Methylicorpusculum oleiharenae: one gene and its partners. Each later gene encodes a partner of the first gene's protein in a complex. Links are inferred from orthologs where the notes say so. Each region holds a gene or a part of one and is shown on either strand. Other genes may lie near its edges.

Evidence for each region.
Region 2: the proteins of GO003_RS12895 (region 1) and eno are in contact, whole or in part, in a solved structure (PDB 2FYM), measured with the Escherichia coli proteins. The link is inferred for Methylicorpusculum oleiharenae from one-to-one orthologs.
Region 3: the proteins of GO003_RS12895 (region 1) and pnp are in contact, whole or in part, in a cryo-EM structure (PDB 9QH0), measured with the Escherichia coli proteins. The link is inferred for Methylicorpusculum oleiharenae from one-to-one orthologs.

The regions. Positions count from the first base shown.
Region 1 is NZ_WUTY02000001.1:2,851,684-2,859,704, forward strand. What follows is about bases 3,470-6,376. They hold GO003_RS12895 (Rne/Rng family ribonuclease), read right to left. Parts: upstream 6,027-6,376; coding sequence 3,912-6,026; downstream 3,470-3,911. Also shown: dnaE (DNA polymerase III subunit alpha), read left to right, coding at 1-3,440; 23S rRNA pseudouridine(955/2504/2580) synthase RluC, read left to right, coding at 6,511-7,464; GO003_RS12905 (HAD-IA family hydrolase), read left to right, coding at 7,451-8,021. UniProt on the Escherichia coli protein: Endoribonuclease that plays a central role in RNA processing and decay. Required for the maturation of 5S and 16S rRNAs and the majority of tRNAs. Also involved in the degradation of most mRNAs.
Region 2 is NZ_WUTY02000001.1:4,809,696-4,817,716, forward strand. What follows is about bases 5,115-8,021. They hold eno (phosphopyruvate hydratase), read right to left. Parts: upstream 7,255-8,021; coding sequence 5,974-7,254; downstream 5,115-5,973. Other genes in these bases: ispD (2-C-methyl-D-erythritol 4-phosphate cytidylyltransferase), read right to left, coding at 5,115-5,550; ftsB (cell division protein FtsB), read right to left, coding at 5,639-5,917; kdsA (3-deoxy-8-phosphooctulonate synthase), read right to left, coding at 7,263-8,021. Outside these bases: GO003_RS21445 (sensor histidine kinase), read right to left, coding at 1-607; GO003_RS21450 (response regulator), read right to left, coding at 600-1,274; sodium:proton antiporter NhaD, read left to right, coding at 1,672-3,075; GO003_RS21460 (META domain-containing protein), read right to left, coding at 3,469-4,278; ispF (2-C-methyl-D-erythritol 2,4-cyclodiphosphate synthase), read right to left, coding at 4,385-4,858; more of ispD, read right to left, coding at 4,855-5,114. UniProt on the Escherichia coli protein: Catalyzes the reversible conversion of 2-phosphoglycerate (2-PG) into phosphoenolpyruvate (PEP). It is essential for the degradation of carbohydrates via glycolysis.
Region 3 is NZ_WUTY02000001.1:3,862,668-3,870,714, forward strand. What follows is about bases 2,157-5,089. They hold pnp (polyribonucleotide nucleotidyltransferase), read right to left. Parts: upstream 4,699-5,089; coding sequence 2,614-4,698; downstream 2,157-2,613. Other genes in these bases: rimK (30S ribosomal protein S6--L-glutamate ligase), read right to left, coding at 2,157-2,204; rpsO (30S ribosomal protein S15), read right to left, coding at 4,788-5,057. Outside these bases: GO003_RS17430 (MBL fold metallo-hydrolase RNA specificity domain-containing protein), read left to right, coding at 1-1,258; more of rimK, read right to left, coding at 1,299-2,156; tRNA pseudouridine(55) synthase TruB, read right to left, coding at 5,201-6,100; 30S ribosome-binding factor RbfA, read right to left, coding at 6,107-6,469. UniProt on the Escherichia coli protein: Involved in mRNA degradation. Catalyzes the phosphorolysis of single-stranded polyribonucleotides processively in the 3'- to 5'-direction. Also involved, along with RNase II, in tRNA processing.

The DNA of each region.
Region 1 (8,021 bases):
TGGTAGATGGCATTGTCAGAATTAAACCGTTGATTAAAACCTTGGCCGAAATGAACATGCCGGCTGTTGCTGTTACTGAGCAGGCCAACTTGTTTTCTCTGGTCAAGTTTTATAAAACGGCTTTGGGGCAAGGCATAAAGCCGATCATTGGCGCAGACATCAATCTTTATAATGCCGATGAGCCGGCAGCGCCATTTGGTTTGACATTATTGGTAAAAAACCGAAAAGGCTATGTGACTTTAACAGAGCTGATTTCCAAGGCTTACCAGGAAGGGCAGCATCAGGGCATTCCTATGATTCAGAGGGAGTGGATAGAGGCAAGCCATGATGGGTTGATTGCGTTGTCAGGAGCAATGAATGGCGATATTGGAAAGGCTTTACTGGCTAATAATACACAAGAAGCGAAAGCGCTGGCAGAGCGATGGTCCAGGCTATTTGAAAACAGTTTTTATCTGGAAGTTCAGCGAGTAGGCAAGCCGCATGAAGAGTTTTATATTGCAGCGGCAATGGAACTTGCATTCCAGACAGCCTTGCCGATAGTTGCTACGAATGATGTTCGTTTTCTCAAGGCCAGTGAGTTTGATGCGCATGAGGTAAGAGTCTGCATTCATCAAGGCCGTGTGCTGGACGATACGCGCAGACCCAAGGATTACACAGCGCAGCAATATTTGCGGACGGCTGAGGAAATGCAGGCCTTGTTTTCAGACATGCCCGAAGCATTGGCCAACAGTGTGGAAATTGCAAAGCGGTGTAATCTGGAACTGACCCTGGGTAAAAATTACTTGCCTGATTTTCCAGTACCGGAAGGCATGACCATTGATGAATACCTGATTGAGGCATCAAAAAAAGGGTTGGCGGAACGCTTAGTGCAATATCCGGCTTTTGGCGCCGGTACAAAAGAAGAAAACACAATAGCCTATTACGAACGTCTGGATATAGAACTGACCGTAATAACCCAAATGGGCTTTTCCGGTTACTTCCTCATTGTTGCCGACTTTATCCAATGGGCTAAAAATAATGGCATTCCAGTGGGGCCAGGCAGAGGTTCCGGTGCCGGTTCGCTTGTGGCGTACGTTTTAAAAATCACTGATTTGGATCCTATTGAGTTTGAATTGCTGTTTGAGCGCTTTCTTAATCCCGAACGGGTTTCAATGCCTGATTTTGACGTGGATTTTTGCATGGATCGCCGGGATGAGGTGATCGATTATGTGGCCAGACATTACGGCAGGGATCATGTCTCCCAGATTATCACCTACGGTTCCATGGCCGCAAAAGCGGTAGTCAGAGATGTAGGACGTGTGTTAAGTTTTTCTTACGGATTTGTCGACAGACTTGCCAAGCTGATTCCCTTTGAAATTGGCATGACCCTGGAGAAAGCGCTTAAAGACAGTCCTGAACTGAAGCAGCTTTATGACAAAGAGGAAGAAGTCAAAGCGCTGGTCGATATGGCCAGAATGTTGGAAGGCATTTCCCGGAACGCCGGAAAGCACGCCGGCGGGGTTGTAATTTCCCCTACAAAGTTGACTGACTTTACGCCGCTTTATTGTGAGCAAGGCGGCGGTAATCTGGTGACACAGTTTGACAAGGATGACGTAGAAGCGGTTGGTCTGGTCAAGTTTGATTTCTTGGGGCTGCGCACGCTGACCATTATCGATTGGGCGTTGCAAACGATCAATTACAGGCTGCAGAAAACCGGTGAAACTATTGTCGATATTACCCAGATTCCCCGCGACGATCAGGATACCTATGAATTACTGAAAAAAGCCCAGACAACCGCGGTGTTTCAGTTAGAGTCCAGAGGTATGAAAGAGTTAATCAAAAAACTCAAACCGGACTGTTTCGACGACATCATCGCGCTGGTTGCGTTATTTCGGCCCGGTCCACTCGAATCGGGTATGGTGGATGACTACATCAATGTAAAGCATGGCGCGAAAGCGGAGTATGCTCATCCCTCGCTGATTCCAATTCTCAAATCGACCAATGGGGTTATTCTTTACCAGGAACAGGTCATGCAAATAGCCCGTGAGCTCGCGGGCTATACCTTGGGTGGCGCTGACATGTTGCGCCGGGCTATGGGTAAGAAAAAACCTGAAGAAATGGCCAAGCAGCGAGAGATATTTACACAAGGTGCTGTTGCCAATCAAATTGATGAAAGTGTCGCTACTTATATCTTTGATTTGATGGAAAAATTTGCGGGGTACGGCTTTAATAAGTCACATTCTGCCGCTTACGCTTTGGTTGCTTATCAGACCGCCTGGCTAAAAGCACACTTTCCTGCTGAATTCATGGCGGCAGTGCTGTCCGCCGATATGGACAATACCGATAAAATCGTCGTTTTGATCGAAGAATGCCGGGAAATGAAGCTCAGTATTTGTCCGCCCAACATTAATGTATCAAACTTCCGCTTCACTGTTAATTTTAAGCAGCAGATTGTCTATGGCATGGGTGCCATCAAAGGCGTCGGCGAGTCGGCCATTGAGGAGCTGATTAATGAACGTGATCAGCATGGCAGCTATGAAGGCTTATATGACTTATGTAAACGAGTGGATTTGCGAAAGGTCAACCGGCGGGTTTTGGAAGCGCTGATCAAAGCGGGGGCATTAGACGAATTCGATGATAATCGTGCCGCTCATTTGGCTGAATTGACGGTGGCTCTGCGCGTGGCCGAACAACATGGAAAAATGTCGGAAACAGGGCAAAATGATTTGTTTGGCCTGGCGGTTAATGCGGAACCGGACATTGATCAGGCGGCCTATTCGACAACTGCGGAAACCTGGACAGAAGCCGAGCGCCTGGCGGCCGAGAAAAACACGCTGGGTTTGTTTCTGACGGGTCATCCGATTATTGAGTATGAAAAGGAATTAAAAAATTTCACGCACGGCAAAATTTCCAGCATTCTTGCGGACGTCGAAAGATCCCGGGGACGTTTGGAAGGGCGGGCTGCCGGAATGGTGGTTGAAATTCGTACGCGACAGACCAAACAGGGAAAAACCATGGGGTTTGTGACGTTGGATGATCGCTCCGGTCGTTTGGAGTTGGCTATTTTTGGTGAAAGTTATGATAAATACCGGGATCTTTTATCAAAAGATGCGCTGCTAGTTGCAGAGGGCGCCATTGGAATAGATGATTTTACCGGGATGTTAAGGCTGACGGTAGAGAAGCTTTACAGTATAGAAGATGCTCGCAGTCAATTTGCCCGATGCATTCTGATTGACTGGAAGAATGCTGCGTCAGCAATAAAAGAAATAATTGACCCTTTTGATGCGGTTCTAAAACCCTATAAAGGCGGGTCATGCCCTGTCGTTATTAATTATTCTTCAAATACTGCGCGGGCTTCGGTTCAATTGGGCGAAGAATGGCGTGTCCATCCTACCGATGAATTAATAGTCCGGCTAAAACGGCTTTTTGCGGCAGAACACGTAGAAGTCAAATACCGTTAAAGAAGCGTTATTTAAGGGTATGAAGTTGTTGGCCCGTCAGCGCGAATTGACTTCGTTTTAACGGGTAAAGGGATAATTAATCCTTTACTGTAACTACTCGCCCGCTTTGAATTAAGGGTGTAGGTGCTTGATTCAGAGGACGCGTTAATACGTCCCTAAAGCTCTCTACAACATTCCTGTTGCAGAAGCCTTTTCAATCAACCACCTACACCCACTAAAATTGGAGGGGGTGTGCAGATACCCTTTACTTTAATTGGCTCTGGGGATTGGCGTAAGCCTTGCGAGGCATGCCGTAGACCCCTCCATGGGGGCTTGACGGGCCGACATTCCCGCAAAGCTTACCCCTGCCCTTTTTTATCATCAAACTGGGAATTGCTGTCCACCACGCAACCGCTGGAATCCAGACGTTTTTTCGATCAGACAGGAGGTGTGGATGAACTTGGAGAGTAAGCCTTCCTTGGCTTAACGGTTCTAGTCGCTTTCTACTGGACTGGGCTCTCTTGCCGGAGCAGGAGAAGATTCAGTTGAATCGGCGGATTTAGACTCGGATTCTGAGGCCGAATCCGGTTTTCGGTAGTTTGGATTACGCGGTCTTCTTCGGTTGGGTCCCCGTCTGCGGCTTTGTGGCTTTTTAACCGGTTCAGCACCTTCTTGCGGCTGGGATTGGGGTTGGGCTGCCACAATTTCTGTTTGCGTCACGTCTTCAGCCACCACTTTTTCAACGGGTGGTCTTTCCGGTGGCTTGTTCCTTCTTGGGTTTTTGCCGTCAGGAGTTCTGGGAGGGCGATTGCCGCGCCCATTTTGAGGGCGTTTATTATCCGGATTTCTCCGGTTTTTTGAACTCTCTGATGCTTCGCCGCCGTCCTCTGAAGCAATTTTGGCAGGCGTATGCTTTTCCGGGACTTTGTTATCAGGGGTTCCGACCAATTTTTGCCAAAAACGTTTAATCAGGCTGGCTGAGTTATTTCTGTTTTGAACCGGTGCCGGCGTTTCATGCATAAACTCTTTTATCGCGGGCGAATCGACTTTGGGTTTACTTTGCTGAGCAAAATCAGGAAGCGGAATATCTTCTTCTTTAATCTGTAAATAACTCGGTTTGTCTTCGGTCGCATCCTTGCTTTTAATTCGCTCGATATCATAGGCCGGCGTTTCAAGATGTTTGCTCGGCAAAATAATAATACCGACTTTAAGACGCGATTCGATTTGTTCGATAGCGGGGCGTTTTTCATTGAGTAAAAAGGTAGCGCTTTCGATAGGCAAGTGCGCAATCACTTTTTCTGTGCCCGGCTTCATAGCCTCTTCTTCGAGCACGCGCAACACTGCCAGCGCGACTGATTCGACATTTCGTATCATCCCCTGGCCTTTGCAGCGAGGACAGGTCAACTGGGTTGACTCCCCAAGAGATGGCCGCAGGCGTTGCCTGGACATTTCCAATAGACCAAAACGAGAGATACGGCCTGTTTGGATGCGTGCTCTGTCTATCTTCAAAGCATCGCGTAATTGATTTTCAACGGTCCGCTGGTTTTTGTTGGACATCATGTCAATGAAATCAATGACAAAAAGACCTCCCAAATCACGCAGGCGTAATTGTCTGGCTATTTCATCCGCGGCTTCCAGGTTGGTATTCAGGGCCGTCTCCTCAATATCGCTGCCTTTTGTTGCTCTGGCCGAGTTGATGTCGATACTGGTGAGTGCTTCTGTATGATCAATGACTATGGAGCCGCCGGAGGGTAACGACACCTCACGGCCGTAAGCCACTTCAATCTGAGATTCGATCTGATAACGGCTGAATAAAGGCACGGCATCCTGGTAGAGCTTTGCCTTTGGTAGAAAATGGGGCATTACCTGCTTGAGGAAGTTTTGCACCAATTTGAATGAAGGTTCATTATCGATCAGGATTTCATCAATGTTACTCCGCAGGTGATCTCTCAGTGCGCGAATAATGACATTACTTTCCTGGAAAACCAAAAAGGGCGCGGTTTGCTCTTTCGCAGTTCTTTCAATGGCTTCCCACAACTGCAAAAGGTAATTCAAATCCCATTGCAATTCCTCGGCATTTTTGCCGCACCCTGCGGTTCTGATGATCAGCCCCATGGTATCGGGTATTTCTAAAGCCGCCATTACTTCACGTAAATCGCTGCGGGTATCGCCTTCAATACGTCTTGAGATGCCGCCCGCTTTGGGGTTGTTGGGCATTAAAACCAGATAGGTTCCCGCAAGACTGATATACGTTGTTAAAGCCGCGCCCTTGTTGCCGCGTTCTTCTTTTTCAATCTGAACAACAATTTCCTGACCTTCCCGAAGCTGGTCTTTGATTGACTGCCGGCCTTCGGTGGGTGCGTTACTGGCCTGGAGAAAGTTTGGAGCGATTTCCTTAAAAGGTAAAAAGCCGTGTTTTTCAGCGCCATAGTTGATGAACGCGGCTTCAAGACTAGGTTCTATTCGAGTGATGATTCCTTTATAAATGTTTGATTTTTTTTGTTCTTTTGAAGGTACTTCAATGTCAAAATCGTAAAGTTTTTGACCATCTACCAATGCAACACGCAGTTCTTCAGGCTGCGTAGCGTTGATAAGCATTCTTTTCATTCATTTTTCCTTGATAGGTTCCTGCTCCATTATCAGATTTTGTGATTTAGACAGTTTGGATTGTGTTCACGGCTAGTTTGATGCTGCGTGATAAATTCATCTTTTACGGGTAGATTCAACTTTGAAAATGACAGTATGCGAGTTTATTTTTCTATAGATCCGCTTTAGTTAAGGTTAAGAGACTGAAGTGCTCATAACGATGGTTCAAAGTATGATGAAAGCAAAGGACTGTCTTCTTGTAAAATCTTTCCTAAACAGGAGTTAATGCAATTCGTTCGTCATGGGTCGAACGATAAAACCCAAAATTGTAATGCTCAAACTGTTTAATATTCATAAAACAGTTTGGAAAAAACTATTATGTTCCGCTTTAATGTTGCGAATCGTTTATGTCAATAAAATTAAAGACTCGCCTAATATAGCAATGTTATGGCCATCCATCAATTTTAAAGCATTAAATTACGGAATATGCTGATATCATAAGATAATGAAAACAGAACAAAATAGCCTACACGCCACGGTACAGATGGTTGAAATCACAGATGAAACCAGTGATCAACGATTGGATAATTTTTTGATTACCAAGCTCAAAGGTGTTCCAAAAAGCCACATTTATCGTATCGTGCGAAAAGGCGAGGTACGGGTTAACAAGGGCAGAGTCGATGTCAAATACCGGTTGCAGCCGGGCGATATGGTCAGAATTCCACCGGTACGGGTCAATGTGGTTGACGACATTGTTTTTGTGCCCAAAAGCCTTAAACAAAGCCTCGAGCAGGATATTCTGTTTGAAGACGATGTTTTGATGGTGCTCAATAAACCGGCCGGTTATGCCGTTCATGGCGGCAGCGGCTTAAGTACGGCAGTTATAGAAAGCTTGCGCCAATTAAGACCCGATGCGCATTTTCTTGAATTGGTTCATCGTCTGGATCGGGACACTTCGGGTTGTTTGATCATTGCCAAAAAACGCAGTGCGCTGCGGACGCTGCATGAACTTTTCCGTGGCGATGGCATCAGAAAGACCTATTTAGCCTTGTTGGGTGGCGTATGGGAGAGGAAATCCATAGCCGTCACTGCGCCCTTATTAAAGCAGACAGGCCAGAGCGGTGAGCGCATGGTCATCGTGAGTCAGGAAGGAAAAAGTTCGGCAACATTTTTCAAAAGTATTAAATCATTGTCTGATGCGACATGGGTAGAAGCCAGTCCGCAAACCGGAAGAACTCATCAAATCAGAGTTCATGCTGCCTGGTTGGGGCATCCCATCCTTGGCGATGATCGATACGGCGATTTTGAAGTCAATCGGAGTTTTAAAAAAAGAGGAATCAAACGCCTTTTTCTTCATGCTTTCAAGCTTGAGTTCACGCATCCTGTTAGTGGTAAACCGTTAATTATTACTGCACCGGTACCTGTAGATATGCAGGTTTGGTTTGATGATAAAAAGTAAGTTTGAGTTATTGATATTTGATTGGGATGGAACCCTGATGGACTCCATAGACTGGATTGTCTATTGTTTACAAAACGCAGCAGTTGACTGCGGTTATAAGGCGCCGGATGAATGCGCGGCAAAAGATATTATCGGACTTAGCATCCATCAGGCTATGTCAGTCCTTTTTCCGGAACTTGATCAATTAGAAAAGCAACGTTTAATCAGCCGGTATTCAGAGCTTTATTTTTCGCGTCAACTGGGGGTTGAGGACTTGTTTCCAGGCGTAGTTGATCTTTTGGAGGCGCTTAAGCAAAGCGGTTTTCTCTTGGCGGTTGCGACCGGAAAATCACGCAAAGGTCTTCAGCATGCTTTTGAGCAAACCGGGATCGCCGGCTATTTTGTTGCGAGTCGCTGTGCCGATGAGACGGCTTCAAAGCCTGATCCGTTAATGCTCAAACAGATTATGTCGGAAACCGGCGTGCAAAAAGAAGCCACCGTTATGATCGGTGATTCCATTCATGATCTGGAAATGGCTTTAAATGCCGGAATATCTTCAATCGCGGTCACCTGCGGCG
Region 2 (8,021 bases), 2.0 Mb from region 1 along the record:
AACGCTGAGCTATTTCGTCAGCCAGTTCGTGTAAAGGCTGCAACCCCCGTTTAACACCCCTTAACAAGTAAAACCCAGCCATTATGACCAGTAAAAGCTGAGGAATTAAATCCGCCATGAGAATATCGAACATCATGACTCTTCGCTTTTTCTGTGTTTCTGCGACATGAATATGGATAGTCTCCGTCGCCTCATAAGCAAGAGGAACCTTGATTGACACGACTCTGACCGACTCGTCATTGACAATCGCATTGAAATAAATGGGCTTTTCAGTTTCTTGCGAGGAGCCCAATGTTTCGGGTACAAATGCATCGCCGGCCAATAAGCCTCTTTCCTCGGAGATAACATTAAAATAGGTTTTATCCAGATCATCCCATTTAAAAATAGCTAACGCTTCCGGGGGCAAATCAACTACAGCCTGTCCTTCTATAAGCTTGATTTCCTGCATTAAAGACCTTGCAGAATCGAGCAGCCATCGATCATAGGCCTCATCGACATAATGCAGTGTGGTGAAATAAGACAACACCGTTTCAACCGCCATGAAAAAAATGACAGGCACCGACAAGCGCAGAATAATCTCTGTCCTCAAGCTCCTTTTTTTATTCATTTTTTGAAGTTTCAAGCAAATAACCCAAGCCCCGGACCGTTCTTATCACTGCGCCATAGGGTTCAATTCGTTTACGCAACCGGTGGACATAAACTTCTATGGCATTGTCGGCCAGTCCCTCGCCATCATTGGACAGGCGTTGAGAAATCCGCTCTTTGCAAACCACTTTTCCCGCTTGCATTAACAACATTTCCAAAACTCCGAATTCTCTGGCTGAAAGTAATAGTAATTGCCCATCAGCTGATATCTGATGATCTTGTGTATCCAATGACAATCGGCCAACTTGAATTACGTTACTGAAACCACCATAACAACGCCTTATCAAAGCATTGATTCGCACTTCCAGCTCTCGTAATTCAAACGGTTTGGTCAAATAATCATCCGCTCCCTGGGCTATTCCCTCAATACGGTCATTCATGCCGTCCCGAGCCGTCAATATGATAATGGGCAAACCTATCTTCCGGCTTCTTAGGCGCTTCAAAAGCTTTAAACCATCCATATCAGGCAAACCCAAATCCAGGACAATCAAGTCAAAGTCCTGCGCCGCCAACGCATGCTCTGCATAGCTACCGCTAGTTGCACAAGTGACTGAATAACCGCTTTTGGACAGCGTATGGGTCAAACCATCGGACAATACATTATCGTCTTCCACTAATAAAATTTTCATATCGACATGGGACAGAAATACTTGAAAGGTAATAGAAAGTTAAAAAAGCTATGCTTAAACGTATATTTTTTTAAAGACCTGTTTGTTGCTCAAACCAATTTCCTGAAGAGAATCATTTTTATATCTGTTATGGTCAGTAAAACAAGATGCTATTTACCACTTATGTAACCAGGATAGTCTCACGCGTTCTTTGTAAATCAATCACCTACACCCTCAATTCAAGGCGAGCGACTAGTAAGTACGGGGGCATTATTTACATAGTACCTTGTGCACGAATATGAGCAGATAATTTTTTAAAGGTTCCGTAAACAGTAACTGATAGATCCATGAAGACTTCAGTTTTTCATATCTTAAAATGGATAACGCCTTTTCCATTTCTCACCTGGAATATTTGTCTATGAAAACCGTATTCAACTCAATGTTGTTTAACCTTTTTTTATTTTTACCCCTATCAGCGTGGAGCTCTGAACCTGATAGTGATCGGTTAAACTTAACTACAGAGACCACGGGGTATATAGCGCTTTTTATTTTCTTTCTGGCCTACCTCCTGGTCATTTTTGAGGAAAAGCTACATTTACAAAAATCCAAACCGGTTCTAATTGTCGCCGGTTTAATTTGGGCGCTAATTGCGTTCGCATATCAATCACAAGGCTTGACTGATCAGGTATCGATCGCATTGAGACATAATTTTCTCGAATACTCGGAACTTTTCTTTTTTCTGTTGGTTGCAATGACTTACATCAGCGCAATGATTGAGCGGGGCGTGTTTGATGCCCTTCATTATCGCTTGGTCTCGCGGGAATTCAGCTATAGGCAGCTTTTCTGGATCACAGGATTGTTAGCATTTTTCATCTCTCCCGTGGCCGATAATTTGACCACCGCATTAATTATGTGCACAGTCGTTTTGACTGTAGGCGCCTCAAAACCGCAATTCATAGGCATTGCCTGCGTCAATATTGTTGTAGCGGCAAATGCAGGAGGAGCGTTTAGTCCTTTTGGCGACATCACTACATTAATGGTTTGGCAAAAAGATATCTTAGACTTTTGGACTTTTTTTAAACTGTTCATACCTTCACTCATTAACTTTTTAATCCCTGCAGCCATTATGCACAGGTATATCCCCAAGGGCCGACCTGAACTCCCAGACGAAGAAAATTTAACTATCAAACACGGCGGCATTATAATTATTATTTTATTTTTATCCACGATTGCCACCTCAATTGTTTTCCATCAATTTCTCCACTTGCCAGCTGCTTTTGGCATGTTGATGGGCCTTGGGTATCTGAAAATGTTCGGATATTATTTGAGGACCGCTTTTAGACGCGAGCAATCTTCTTTCGACATGATCCCTGGCTCCGAAGTCAGCGGCAGCGCCTTCGACGTATTCAGTCATATAGCCAAATCCGAATGGGATACACTGTTTTTCTTTTACGGTGTCATTATGTCTGTGGGGGGATTGGGTTTCATCGGATATTTGAGCCTCACTTCCGAGTTCATGTATGGGGAAATGGGCGCTACCTCGGCCAATATTCTCATCGGAATAATGTCTGCAGTTATTGATAACATCCCCATCATGTTTGCAGTATTGACCATGAATCCGGAGATGCCGGAAATCCAGTGGCTTTTAGTCACGTTAACAGCCGGGGTGGGAGGCAGTCTTTTATCGATAGGTTCTGCTGCAGGCGTTGCGTTAATGGGGCAGGCCAGAGGCTACTATACATTTTTTAGCCATTTAAAATGGACTCCGGCAATTGCACTTGGCTATTTCATCAGTATTTATGCCCATCTGCTGATCAATTGACGCGTTACCAAGGATATGTTCAAAAGCAGCTTACAAAAATGGGTACAAGACGCGTAAATCAGTTAGTGTTGAGCTTTGCCTAAGTCTAAGCATGAGCGGCTGACGTAGCGGACAGCGATTTTTCATTTGCTCCATTCGATAAATGCACGATCAAATTGAGAGCGAACAAATCTTTATAAGCAGTTGCAACAGTCTGATACCATGTCTTTCAGGAACCTACAGGATGGTTTCGTCCCGCTCCCTGCGGCCTGAGTAAGTATCGACGACTCCTCCAGCAATATTGTGTTTAGGTAGTTGATTGAACAGGATTCAGCAAGAGGGAGTTATTCACGCACACTTTGAAATCAATCACCTACACGCTCAATTCAAGACGGGCGAGTTACAAGAAAGGTTCTATTGGGTCTGTCTGATAAAACTGATCAGCAAGGAACCCTCTTTATCGAGCAATCTCAGTTGATCGCCATTGATTTCATACCTCACGGCCTGAGTCAATGCCTTCAGATAATTAGCTTCAAGCGCCATGACCCCTTCCTCGGCACAAGCCATACGCGTTGTTTTTACCGCCGTAATACTTAAATTTCCGGATTCTGCCCTATAAACAGCTGAAAATCCGTTACATCCGGCTTTTCCTTGAACAATCCCGCCAGCAAACGTCGCCACCGCCAAAGGGGTGTTTTTATCCGCTACGACACCACCCCGGCCATTATTAACCCCCGTCGCTTGCCATGGCGTATTTTCAAGAGCGGCCGGCACAAGCACATCGAATACCAGCAAGGATTTTCCCTCTTTATTCAAAAGAACTAAAGAGTGACCGTTTTCACCTAACTGATATGCATCAACCTTTGCTAAAAAATCAAAATAGCGGCGTTCCTGTTCGTCAATTGTTGGGGAACAGGCCATCATTGTTGAGCCGATCGGGTTAACCACTGATAACCCGGTCTTCTCTTTAAGCTTAAAACTGCCAAAATAGCGGTTGCAGCCGCCGCGCCCGGTAAGTTTACCGTTAGTAAAAACCGCATCGATTGCCGTACCTTCCAGCATCGGGATTATTTCGCCAGTAGCAGTGACAAAGTGCTTAAGTTGCCAACGGCTATCTTGCACATCGAGCGTCTTTGCATCTTTTTGACTTTGTATTGCATCAGAAGTGGATCTATCGGATTGCGCAGCGCACCCGATCAGTAACTGAAATATAACGAAAAACATTAGTCGCTTCAAAATTCACGCTCCCATTGATGCGGTCAGAACAGTCAGATACCTGATTAATCAGTTGATGTGTACTCTGCGCTACGAAACTAAAGGCCAAAATACTTTACTTTTCTATCAGGACAACCGCTTGAACGGCAATGCCTTCTTTTCGTCCTTCAAAACCCAGTTTCTCGGTAGTGGTCGCTTTGACATTGATATCATCGACAGTCACATCCAAATCCTCGGCAATATTGAAGCACATCTCAGGAATATAAGGCGCCATCTTGGGCGCCTGGGCGATGATGGTAATATCCGCGTTGACCAGTTTATAACCTTTTTCCCGCACGATACGGTGGACATGCCGCAATAAAACCCGGCTATCGGCACCCTTAAATTCCGGGTCGGTATCTGGAAAATGCTTGCCGATATCACCCAATGCCGCCGCGCCCAATAACGCATCGCACAATGCATGCAGCACCACGTCGCCGTCAGAGTGCGCTTCCAGGCCTTTTTCATACGGAATAGTGACGCCACCCAGGATCACATCGCCATCGTCTTTAAACCGATGAACATCATAGCCTTGACCAATTCGAATCATTGTTGCTCCAAATAAAATTGCGCCAGCGCCAAGTCCTCGGGACGCGTGATTTTTATATTATCCGGCCTGCCTTCGACTATTTTGGGTTGATAACCCATTAATTCCAGTGCGCTGGCCTCATCGGTAATCGCCGGATTGCCCTCCCCTGCTTCCAGTGCAGCTTTCAACATTCCGTAGCGAAACATTTGCGGTGTCAATGCCCGCCAAATATGTGTCCTATCCAGAGTGCCATGAATGATTCGTCCTTCAACCTGCTTGAGTGTGTCATGCGAAGCTAAAGCCAAAATGCCGCCAACAGCATCGTCTTTCAAGGACGCCATCAACAAAACAACATCACTACGAGTAATACAAGGTCTTGCAGCATCATGCACCAGCACCCAATCATTGTCATCAGCACGTTCGCGAATCGATCTTAAACCGGACAGCACTGAGTCGGCCCGTTCTTTACCGCCGGGCGCAGTGATAACCTTGGGGTGTCCGGCAATTCCCAGTTCAGGCCAATAGGGGTCTTCCTGAGAAATAGCAACCGCTATTCCGCTCAATTGTTCAACGTCCAACAAACGCAGCAGAGTTTGTTCTAATACGGCTTTTCCAGCCAGGGAGAGATATTGTTTGGGCTTATCGGCTTGCATCCTTTTGCCAACCCCGGCCGCAGGAACAATAGCCCAAAATCGGGAGTGTATTGTGTTCATTTAAAAATAGCGCGTTAGCAAAAAGCGGTTTAGTGAGGTGATGCGCGAAGCGCATTTTGGAAGTGCCGGATTAAAAGAAAAAGACCTTTTATTCCAGAACCTGAAAAAAAGTTTCATTTTCCTTAATCATTCCCAATTCGTAACGGGCTCTTTCTTCAATGGCGTCCTGGCCTTTGCGCAAGTCCAGCACTTCACTGTAAAGCTGATCGTTGCGTTCTTTTTTTTCCTTGACCTGCAAGCTTAAATCCTGCAGTTTTTGGTCATATTGTTCAATCTGCTTGATACCGCCATCACCTAACCACAAACGATACTGCAAATGGGCTATCAACAGAACAATAATGATTGAAATAATTTTATAAGCGCTCATATGATCAATACGATTAGTCAAGAGCGGCCCGGCAGGACCGCTCTCACCAGTCAATCCTAGAGCATTCTGAAGGCTTTGCGGCCTGCATAAAGGGCTTTGCCTTCCAACTCATCCTCGATTTTCATCAGGCGGTTGTATTTGGCAATACGGTCGGAACGGCTCAATGAACCTGTTTTTATCTGACCGGTGCCGGTAGCAACCACTAAATCAGCAATAGTGGTGTCTTCGGTTTCACCTGAACGATGAGAAACAACGGCAGAATAACCTGCAGCCTGGGCCATATCGATTGCGGCCAAAGTTTCGGTCAAGGTACCGATTTGATTGACTTTGATCAGAATAGAGTTGGCAATGTTCTTTTCTATGCCCTGTTTCAAAATAGCCGGATTGGTGACAAACAGATCATCACCAACCAATTGGATTTTACCGCCCAGTTTTTCAGTCAGTAATTTCCAGCCGTCCCAATCGTTTTCGTCCAGACCGTCTTCAATACTGATAATCGGATATTTATTAACCCAATCAGCCAGGAAATCGACCATTTTTTCGGAGGTATAGGTTTTCTTTTCTGAAGCCAGATCGTATACGCCGTTTTTATAGTATTCAGAAGCAGCCGCATCCAGACCCAGGTAGATATCTACGCCTGGTTTGTAACCAGCTTTTTCAATCGCTTGCAGAATGACGCTGATGGCCTCTTCATTGGAAGAAAGATTCGGTGCAAAACCACCTTCATCGCCTACGGTTGTTGCCAAACCTTTATCGGACAATACTTTTTTCAGCGTGTGAAAAACTTCAGTTCCATAACGAATCGCTTCGCGGAAAGTGGGCGCACCCACAGGCAAAATCATAAATTCCTGCAAATCGACACTGTTATCGGCATGGGAGCCGCCGTTGATGATGTTCATCATCGGTACGGGCATAACGAATTCACCGGATTTGTTCAGATAGCGATACAAAGGCTGTGCCGCTTCTTTTGCAGCAGCGTGTGCGCTAGCCATAGAAACAGCCAGCATTGCGTTTGCGCCTAAACGGGCTTTAGTATCGGTACCATCAAGTACTATCATTTTTTGATCAATGCCGGCCTGATCCGCCGCATCCATTCCTAAAACGGCTGAACGAATTTCAGTTTTGACGTTGTTTACTGCGTTCAAAACACCTTTACCCAAATAACGTGCTTTATCGCCATCGCGTAATTCGATCGCTTCACGTTCGCCGGTGGAGGCGCCCGATGGCACCATCGCGCTGCCGACTACTCCGGATGAAAGAATGACATCGGCTTCGATCGTCGGGTTACCACGCGAATCCAGGATTTCTCTTGCTTTAATATCTACTATTGCCGCCATCGTTTTTCCTATAAGGTTGTTTCGATCAAACTGCTTGCTTTAACAGCGTGATCAAGGGTGATTAAAATCTCTAATAATTCTTTAATGCGGTGCATAGGCCAGGAGTTTGGACCATCGCTTTTCGCCTCGGCCGGATTTGGGTGCGTTTCCATGAACAATCCGGAAATGCCCACAGCAACAGCGGCTCTGGCCAAAACAGGAACAAATTCACGCTGCCCGCCTGAACAGGTGCCCTGACCTCCGGGCAGTTGCACCGAATGGGTGGCGTCGAAAACTACCGGGCAACCGGTATCTCGCATCACCGCCAGTGATCGCATATCAGACACCAGATTGTTGTAGCCGAATGAAACGCCGCGCTCACACACCATAATTTGTTCATTGCCTGTGGCCTTGGCTTTTTCGGCCACATGAACCATATCCCAAGGCGCTAAAAATTGGCCTTTTTTGATATTGACCGGAATGCCTTGTTTGGCGACATTCTGAATGAAATTGGTCTGTCTGCATAAAAAAGCTGGCGTTTGCATCACATCGACGACCTTTGCCACTTCTTCCAAGGGTGTGTCTTCATGTACATCGGTTAAAACAGGCACGCCGATTTGTTGTTTGACTTTTTCGAGGATCTTTAGCCCCGCATCAACGCCCAAGCCACGGAAGGTGTTATGTGAAGAACGATTGGCTTTGTCGAATGAAGATTTGTAAATAAAAGGAATGCCCAATTGATCGGTTATTTCTTTTAAATAGCCGGCTGTTTCCAGTGCCAGAGCTTC
Region 3 (8,047 bases), 1.0 Mb from region 1 along the record:
TCCCTTTGATCCAGCAACAATTGATGCTGTCGTTTTGTCCCATGCGCATCTTGATCACTCCGGACGCTTACCCAAGCTGGTTAAAGAAGGATTTCGAGGTAATCTGTTCCTGACGGAAGGCAGCTATCAGTTACTGGAACTGCTGCTGAAAGATGCTGCGTTTCTGGAGCTGAGAGATACCGAATGGGAAAATAAAAAGCGCGAGAGAGCTGGAAAAAAGCTGTTAGATCCTCTGTTTACGCTCGAAGATGTTGAAGCTTTGCTGACATTGAGAAAACCTTTTCCTTATAAAACGGCAATTGAGGTATTACCCGGCATAAAACTGCAGTTTTTAGATGCCGGACATATTTTAGGTTCATCAATCGTAAAGCTTGAACTACAGGAAGGCGATAAAAACAAAACACTGGTTTTCTCGGGGGATCTCGGCAATTCCGCCTCCCCCGTTTTACCTGATCCGGAAACGGTCAAACACGCTGATCTGCTATTGCTGGAATCCACCTATGGAGACAGAGATCATAAAGCGTTAGACCCTACTCTGGACGAACTGAGAGTGATACTTAAGTTAGCCGCCAATAGCGGTGGCAATGTCATTATTCCTTCGTTTGCTGTCGGCCGTACTCAGGATTTGCTGTACTGGTTGGGCAAACTTTACCGCGAAGGTTCATTGCCTCAACAGCAGGTTTTTCTTGACAGCCCTATGGCCATCAATGCCAGTGAAATTTATTTTGATTATAAGCACCTTTTTAACGAGGATGATCCTGAATTTAATCGAATAGCACAAAAAGGCTGGCAAGCCTGGCTCCCCTGCCTATCCTATTCGGAAACGGCAGAAGACTCGATGGCGATCAACCGGATTGTTGGCGGCGCTGTTATTATTGCTGGCAGCGGAATGTGCACGGGTGGGCGTATTCGTCACCACTTGAAGTACAACTTGTGGCGGCGTAATGCACACATCGTTTTCGTCGGTTTTCAAGCTCAAGGTACCTTGGGCAGGCGCTTGATTGACGGCCAGAAAGATTTAAAAATACTGGGCAGCAAAATCCATGTAGAAGCCACAATCCATACGTTGGGCGGTCTTAGCGCTCACGCCGATCAAAGCCAATTGCTCGCCTGGGCTAATCACTTTGAAGGAACCAAGCCCCGGTTGTTTTTGGTTCACGGAGAAACAAGCGCTTCTCATTCCTTACAGACCTGTTTTAACCGATTGGGTTGGCCTGCCAACTTACCCAAAATCGGTCAAAAAATCGAGATATCCTGATAAGATCCGGCTATAGGGGGTCATACCATGATAGCCGGATTTATCCTTTTCCTTTGGTGCGGGTCGATTTGTTGACTGAATCTTTTTCAATAAAGTCAATAATCATACCCGCTATATCTTTTTCAGTTGACGTTTCAATACCTTGCAAGCCCGGTGATGAGTTGACTTCCATGATGACCGGGCCATGGTTGGAGCGCAGCAAATCCACACCGGCAACATTTAATCCCAGGGTTCTTGCCGCACGAACGGCAATGGAGCGTTCCTCAGGCGATATTCTGATTAAAGAGGAAGTTCCGCCCCTGTGCAAATTGGATCTAAATTCGCCTTCTTTACCTTGTCTTTTCATGGCCGCAACGACCTTGTCACCGATAACAAAGCAACGTATATCGGCACCGGCAGCTTCTTTGATGAATTCCTGGACTAAAATATTGGCCTTTAATCCCATAAATGCCTCGATAACACTTTCAGCCGCTTTTTGAGTTTCTGCCATTACGACGCCAATACCTTGCGTACCCTCCAATAGTTTTATAACCAAGGGCGCTCCGCCAACCATTTTGATTAAATCTTCTACATCATCGGGTTTATGAGCAAAACCTGTGACGGGCAAACCGATACCTTTTCGTGATAACAACTGCAATGAACGCAACTTATCTCTTGAGCGAGATATGGCTACCGATTCGTTTAGTGTGTAAGTACCCATCATTTCAAACTGCCTCAGCACGGCAGTTCCGTAAAAAGTAATCGAAGCTCCGATTCTAGGTATGACGGCATCAAATCCACTCAATATGGTGCCTTTGTAGTGGATGCCGGGTCTGTTGGACGTGATTTCCATGTAACAACGTAAAGCATCAATGACATGAATTTCATGCCCTCTGGCCTGAGCGGCTTCAATCAGTCTTCGCGTGGAGTATAGTTTTGAATTTCTTGAAAGTAATGCAATTTTCATTTGTTACTAAAGGTCCTGGCCATCAATCACAACCACAAAATAATTATTAAAAAGTAGGAACTAAAAAAGGAAGTTCGTAAGGACGCGACGCAAATACTTACGGCTTACATTTCGAATTAGGCAACACTCAGAAGAGATCGTGAAACCATAGTTCAATCAGTTGAAGCATTAAGCAAAAAAAGAGTGAATCGACTTTTGGCGCGTATTATAGATTAAATTGTCTTTAACTATCGTTAATCTTATTGAGTAATGGAGTCATGAAAAAGCTAAGATAAAATCCACCGGATTGAGTCAAATATCCAGGCATTACCTGTCTTTTGAACGCAGATGCACAATTCAAATGAGAAAGAAAAGAGCAAAAAAAAGGGCCTGTTAAGGCCCTTTTTACTAGCTGGCTAATTCGAAATCATTATTCACTGATATCGACTGCTTTCATGCTGAGTCTGACCCTGCCCTGGCGATCAATTTCCAGAACTTTAACCCGGACAACATCACCTTCATTCAGTTTATCGCTGACTTTATCAACATGTTCATCTGAAATTTGCGAAATATGAACCAAACCGTCTTTGCCAGGCAGAATAGTTACAAATGCACCAAAGTCCATCAAGCGGGCAACTTTTCCTTCATAGGTTTTACCGACTTCGACTTCAGCGGTGATTTCTTCTATCAACCGGCGCGCTTCTTCTCCCGCCTGTTTATCAACCGAAGCAATTTTTACGATACCGTCATCGGTCAAATCGATGCTGGCTCCGGTTTGCTCAGTCAAACTTCTAATTGTCGCCCCGCCCTTACCGATGACTTCGCGAATTTTGCTGGGGTCAATTCTAATAGTAATAATACGAGGCGCGAAATCTGACATCTGTTTTCTGGTTTCAGAAAGCGCTTTATTCATCTCGCCCAGAATATGGATACGACCAATTTTGGCTTGATCCAAAGCGGTTTTCATAATTTCCGCGGTAATACCATCAATTTTGATATCCATTTGCAAGGCGGTTATACCGTCTTCCGTTCCTGCTACTTTGAAATCCATATCACCCAGGTGATCTTCATCACCCATGATGTCGGACAAAACAGCAAAATTGTCGCCTTCTTTGATTAACCCCATAGCAATGCCGGCTACAGGTGCTTTAGTAGGAACACCGGCGTCCATCAAGGCCAAACTGCTACCGCACACGGATGCCATGGAACTGGAACCGTTCGATTCGGTAATTTCCGAAACGATGCGGATGACATAGGGGAATTCATCCATATTCGGTAATATGGCTTGAACGCCACGCTTAGCCAAGCGGCCATGACCAATTTCACGACGTTTCGGTGATCCGACAAAACCGGTTTCGCCTACGCAATACGGAGGGAAATTGTAATGCAGCATAAAGCTTTCTTTATACTCGCCACCCAATGCATCGATAATTTGTGAGTCGCGCTCCGTTCCCAGTGTGGCTACAACCAAGGCCTGGGTTTCACCACGAGTGAATAAGGCAGAACCGTGAGCGCGAGGTAAAACGCCGGTACGGACTGAAATAGGTCTGACGCTGTCCAGATTACGGCCATCGATACGCTTGTGTTCGTTAATAATCGAACTGCGGACAATTTTCTTTTCCAGCTTTTCGATAATTGCGCGAATGTCTTTTTCTGAATATTGATCGTCAGCCGTCAGTTTGGCGACAACAGCGCTTCTGATTTCTTTTAATTGATCTTGCCGGGTCAGTTTTTCAGCAACTTGATATGCAGCTTTAATATCAGCTTCAATCGAATCGGACACTAATTTTTCCAATTCACTGTTTGCGACGGGAGCCTGCCAGTTAATCAAGGGTTTATTGACCGTTTGAGCAAACTCTTTAATGCCGGCTATAGCTTGTTGCATTTGCTCATGACCAAACAGAACAGCGCCGAGCATAATTTCTTCGGTTAAGCTTTGGGCCTCTGATTCAACCATCAATACAGCATGTTCGGTACCGGCAACAACTAAGGACAATTGCGATCCTTTAAGAGCCGTTACTGATGGATTCAACAAATATTGATCATCTTGATAGCCCACTATAGCTGCGGCAACCGGACCATTGAACGGCAAGCCGGAGATAGCTAATGCGGCTGATGAGCCCAATAATGCAGGAATTTCGGGGTCAATCTCAGGATTAAGAGACATGACCGTTGCAACGATTTGAACCTCGTTGGTGTACTCGTCAGGAAAAAGCGGCCTGATAGGTCTATCGATTAAGCGTGAAGTAAGCGTTTCTTTCTCGCTAGGTCGTCCTTCGCGTTTGAAAAAACCACCTGGAATTTTTCCTGCGGCATAGGTTTTTTCTTGATAGTTCACAGTTAATGGAAAAAAATCTCCGCCAACGTTTGCATCTTTTTTTCCAACGACTGTGACGAGAAGGGTAGTCCCTCCCATGTTAATAATTACTGCACCGTCGGCCTGGCGGGCTATTTCACCGGTTTCAAGTGTGACGAGCTGGTCGCCGTACTGAAATTCTTTCCTAACAAGAGTCACTATAAGGTTCCTTTATGTTAAAGGTTATAAATTAAGTCATTATGTAACCGCAAAGAACGGCACACAGGTGCCGTTCTAAGTCTGATCATTTATTTACGCAAACCTAAGCGATCTATTAATGAACGATAGCGATTCAGATCTGTTTTCTTCAAGTAGTCCAATAATTTACGACGCTGATTAACGAGACGTAATAAGCCGCGACGTGAATGATTGTCTTTTTTGTGTTCTGCGAAGTGAGGCGTCAAATGAACAATCCGCGCAGTCAACAAGGCGACTTGGACTTCAGTAGAACCGGTATCGGTTTCTGATAAACGATATTCTTCAACGATTGCTTTTTTGTGTTCAGCAGTAAATGGCATTGATAATCCCTATAGATTAACGAAATAAAAAAAGTCATTTTTTCATGACTGGGGTTCACATTGTTTCCACAATAGGGTGTAGAAACAGATGTTTTTTGGGTCTGCTATTAATCAGACACCTTTGTTCTGTGAATACCGAGTATTCAGTTTAAGTTAAATATTTTTTTAGGCGCTAGTTTACCATCCAAAGATAATTCACCCAACCCCAAAAAGTTCTGCAGATTGTAGATGCGAACCTTACCTGTGCGATGTTCATCAAAGTTCACAGCTCTTCCTTGTTTTAATCGTTCGGCTTGTTCTTCGCTCACTTGAACGGAGTCCATAAATTCAAGGGGTTTGTCCATTGGGACAAGTGCAAGCCTTAAGCCATCCAACGACAAGTCCAGCAACTGTTCTATCGTCAAGGCATCGTCAATTTTGAAGCAACCGGCTTCCAATCGGCGCAGTTCATTGACAGTCCCGCCACAACCGAGGTAAAGACCGATATCTTCTGCCAGCGTTCTTATGTAAGTCCCTTTTGAGCACCAGACATCAAGGGTCAGCGTATCGGTTGTTTTATCAAGCAGATCAATTTTATAAAGGGTGATACGCCTGGCTTTACGTTCAACGGTGACACCTTTCCTTGCCAACTCATACAGTTTTTTTCCCTGATGTTTCAAAGCGGAGTACATCGGTGGAATTTGCTCAATTTCACCCGTGAAATGGAGCAAACACTGCCTGATTAATTGATCATCAAGCACCGGCACCACGGCAGTTTGAATAACAGCCCCTTCCCTGTCTCCCGTTTCGGTTACAACGCCTAACTGGATTACAACCCGATAGCATTTGTTATCATCCAGCATAAATGAAGACACTTTTGTGGCTTCGCCAAAACACAGCGGCAGCAGTCCGGTCGCCAATGGATCAAGACTGCCGGTATGACCCGCTTTATTCGCATCAAAAAGCCTTTTTACTTCCTGAAGGGCTTTGTTGGATGAAACGCCGCTGCGTTTATCAAGCAATATAATGCCGTGAACTGCCTGTCCTGATTTTCGTCTAGCCATCAAACATCAATCTTGCTTAGTGTCAGGTAAATCACTCAGCAGTTCAGCGACCCGCATGCCGTTTTCAAAAGACGTGTCATAATAAAATCTGAGCTCCGGTACTATGCGCAGTCGCATTCGTTTTGCAAGCTCACTTCTTATAAAGGGCGCCGAGTCATTGAGATACTTCATACTTTGCTTTCTTTCGTCACCTTCCTTATTCAGGATGGTGACGTAAATTTTAGCAACAGCCAGATCCTTGTTTGTTTCAACATCATTAATCGTCACAAAACCCAAACGAATCCTGTCCAGCTCTCTTTGAAGAATCAAAGCCAGTTCTTTTTGAATCTGTGATGAAACACGGGCGTTACGACCAAATTCTCTAGCCATTCTCGTTACAATTCCCGTTTGACTTCAATACGTTCAAATACCTCAATCTGGTCTCCGGCTTTAACATCGTTGTAATTTTTCACACCGATACCACATTCCATGCCCATTTTCACCTCGCTGACATCGTCTTTGAAACGGCGCAGTGACTCTAACTGTCCTTCATAGATGACCACATTGTCCCGTAATACGCGGATAGGAAGATTGCGCTTAACATTGCCTTCAATCACCATACAGCCTGCGATAGCACCAAATTTCGGGGAACGGAACACATCGCGCACTTCGGCCAAACCAACGATATTTTCTTTGATTTCCGGTGCCAGCATGCCATTGATTGAGCTTTTAATTTCATCAATCGCATGGTAGATCACACTGTAGTAATGCAGATCGATATCTTTTTCTTCAATCAGCTTGCGTGAAGTTGCGTCGGCACGCACATTGAAACCAATCAGTATTGCACCGGATGCAAGGGCCAGGTTAGCGTCGCCTTCGTTAATGCCGCCGACACCACCGTAAATGACCTTAACTTCAACTTCCTCACTTGACAAGTTAACCAACGATTCTCTTAAAGCTTCCAGACTGCCTTGAACATCGGTTTTGATCACCAGATTAAGTGATGCGATCTCACCGGTAGCCATGCGAGAAAATACCTGATCGAGTTTAGCGGCCTGTTGAGCTGCCATTCTGCTGGTTTTACTTCTATCCTCACGGTGTTCTGCCAACTCTCTGGCGGCACGCTCATTTTGAACCACTAAAAACTCATCGCCAGAGTTGGGAGTTCCGGATAGTCCTAAAATTTCAACCGGCGTACTGGGGCCTGCTTCTTTAAGGTTTTTCCCATTTTCGTTAAACATGGCTCTAACACGGCCATATTCGTAACCGCAAAGGACAAATTGACCTTTCTGTAATGTGCCTTTTTGTACCAGAACGGTAGCGACCGCTCCCCGTCCTTTATCAAGTCGTGATTCAATCACAATACCCGAAGCAGAGCCTTCAACTGGAGAGGTTAATTCTAAAATTTCAGTCTGAAGAATCAATGCCTCGATCAAATCATCTATCCCTTCACCGGTTTTTGCAGAAACCTTGATGAACTGGACATCACCACCCCATTCTTCGGGTATGACATTAATGACGGACATTTCCTGCATGACTTTTTCAGGGTTAGCCTGCGGCTTGTCAATTTTATTGACCGCTACAATGATAGGCACATTGGCTGCCCTGGCGTGCTCAACCGCTTCTTTGGTTTGCGGCATGACGCCATCATCGGCTGCTACCACAACAATAACAACGTCAGTCAGTTCTGCACCGCGAGCCCGCATGGCGGTAAACGCCGCGTGACCCGGAGTATCCAGAAAAGTGACTGAGCCATGGTCAGTAACAACCTGATAAGCACCTATGTGCTGGGTAATACCGCCCGCTTCGCCTGCAGCCACCCGAGTTTCACGAATATAATCGAGTAACGAGGTTTTTCCGTGGTCAACATGGCCCATGATCGTGACAATCGGTGCTCTGGGCAATTCCCTGCGGTTTTCTTCTTTCAATTCGGCCAGGATTTCAGCTTCAAGATCATCATCGCTTTGC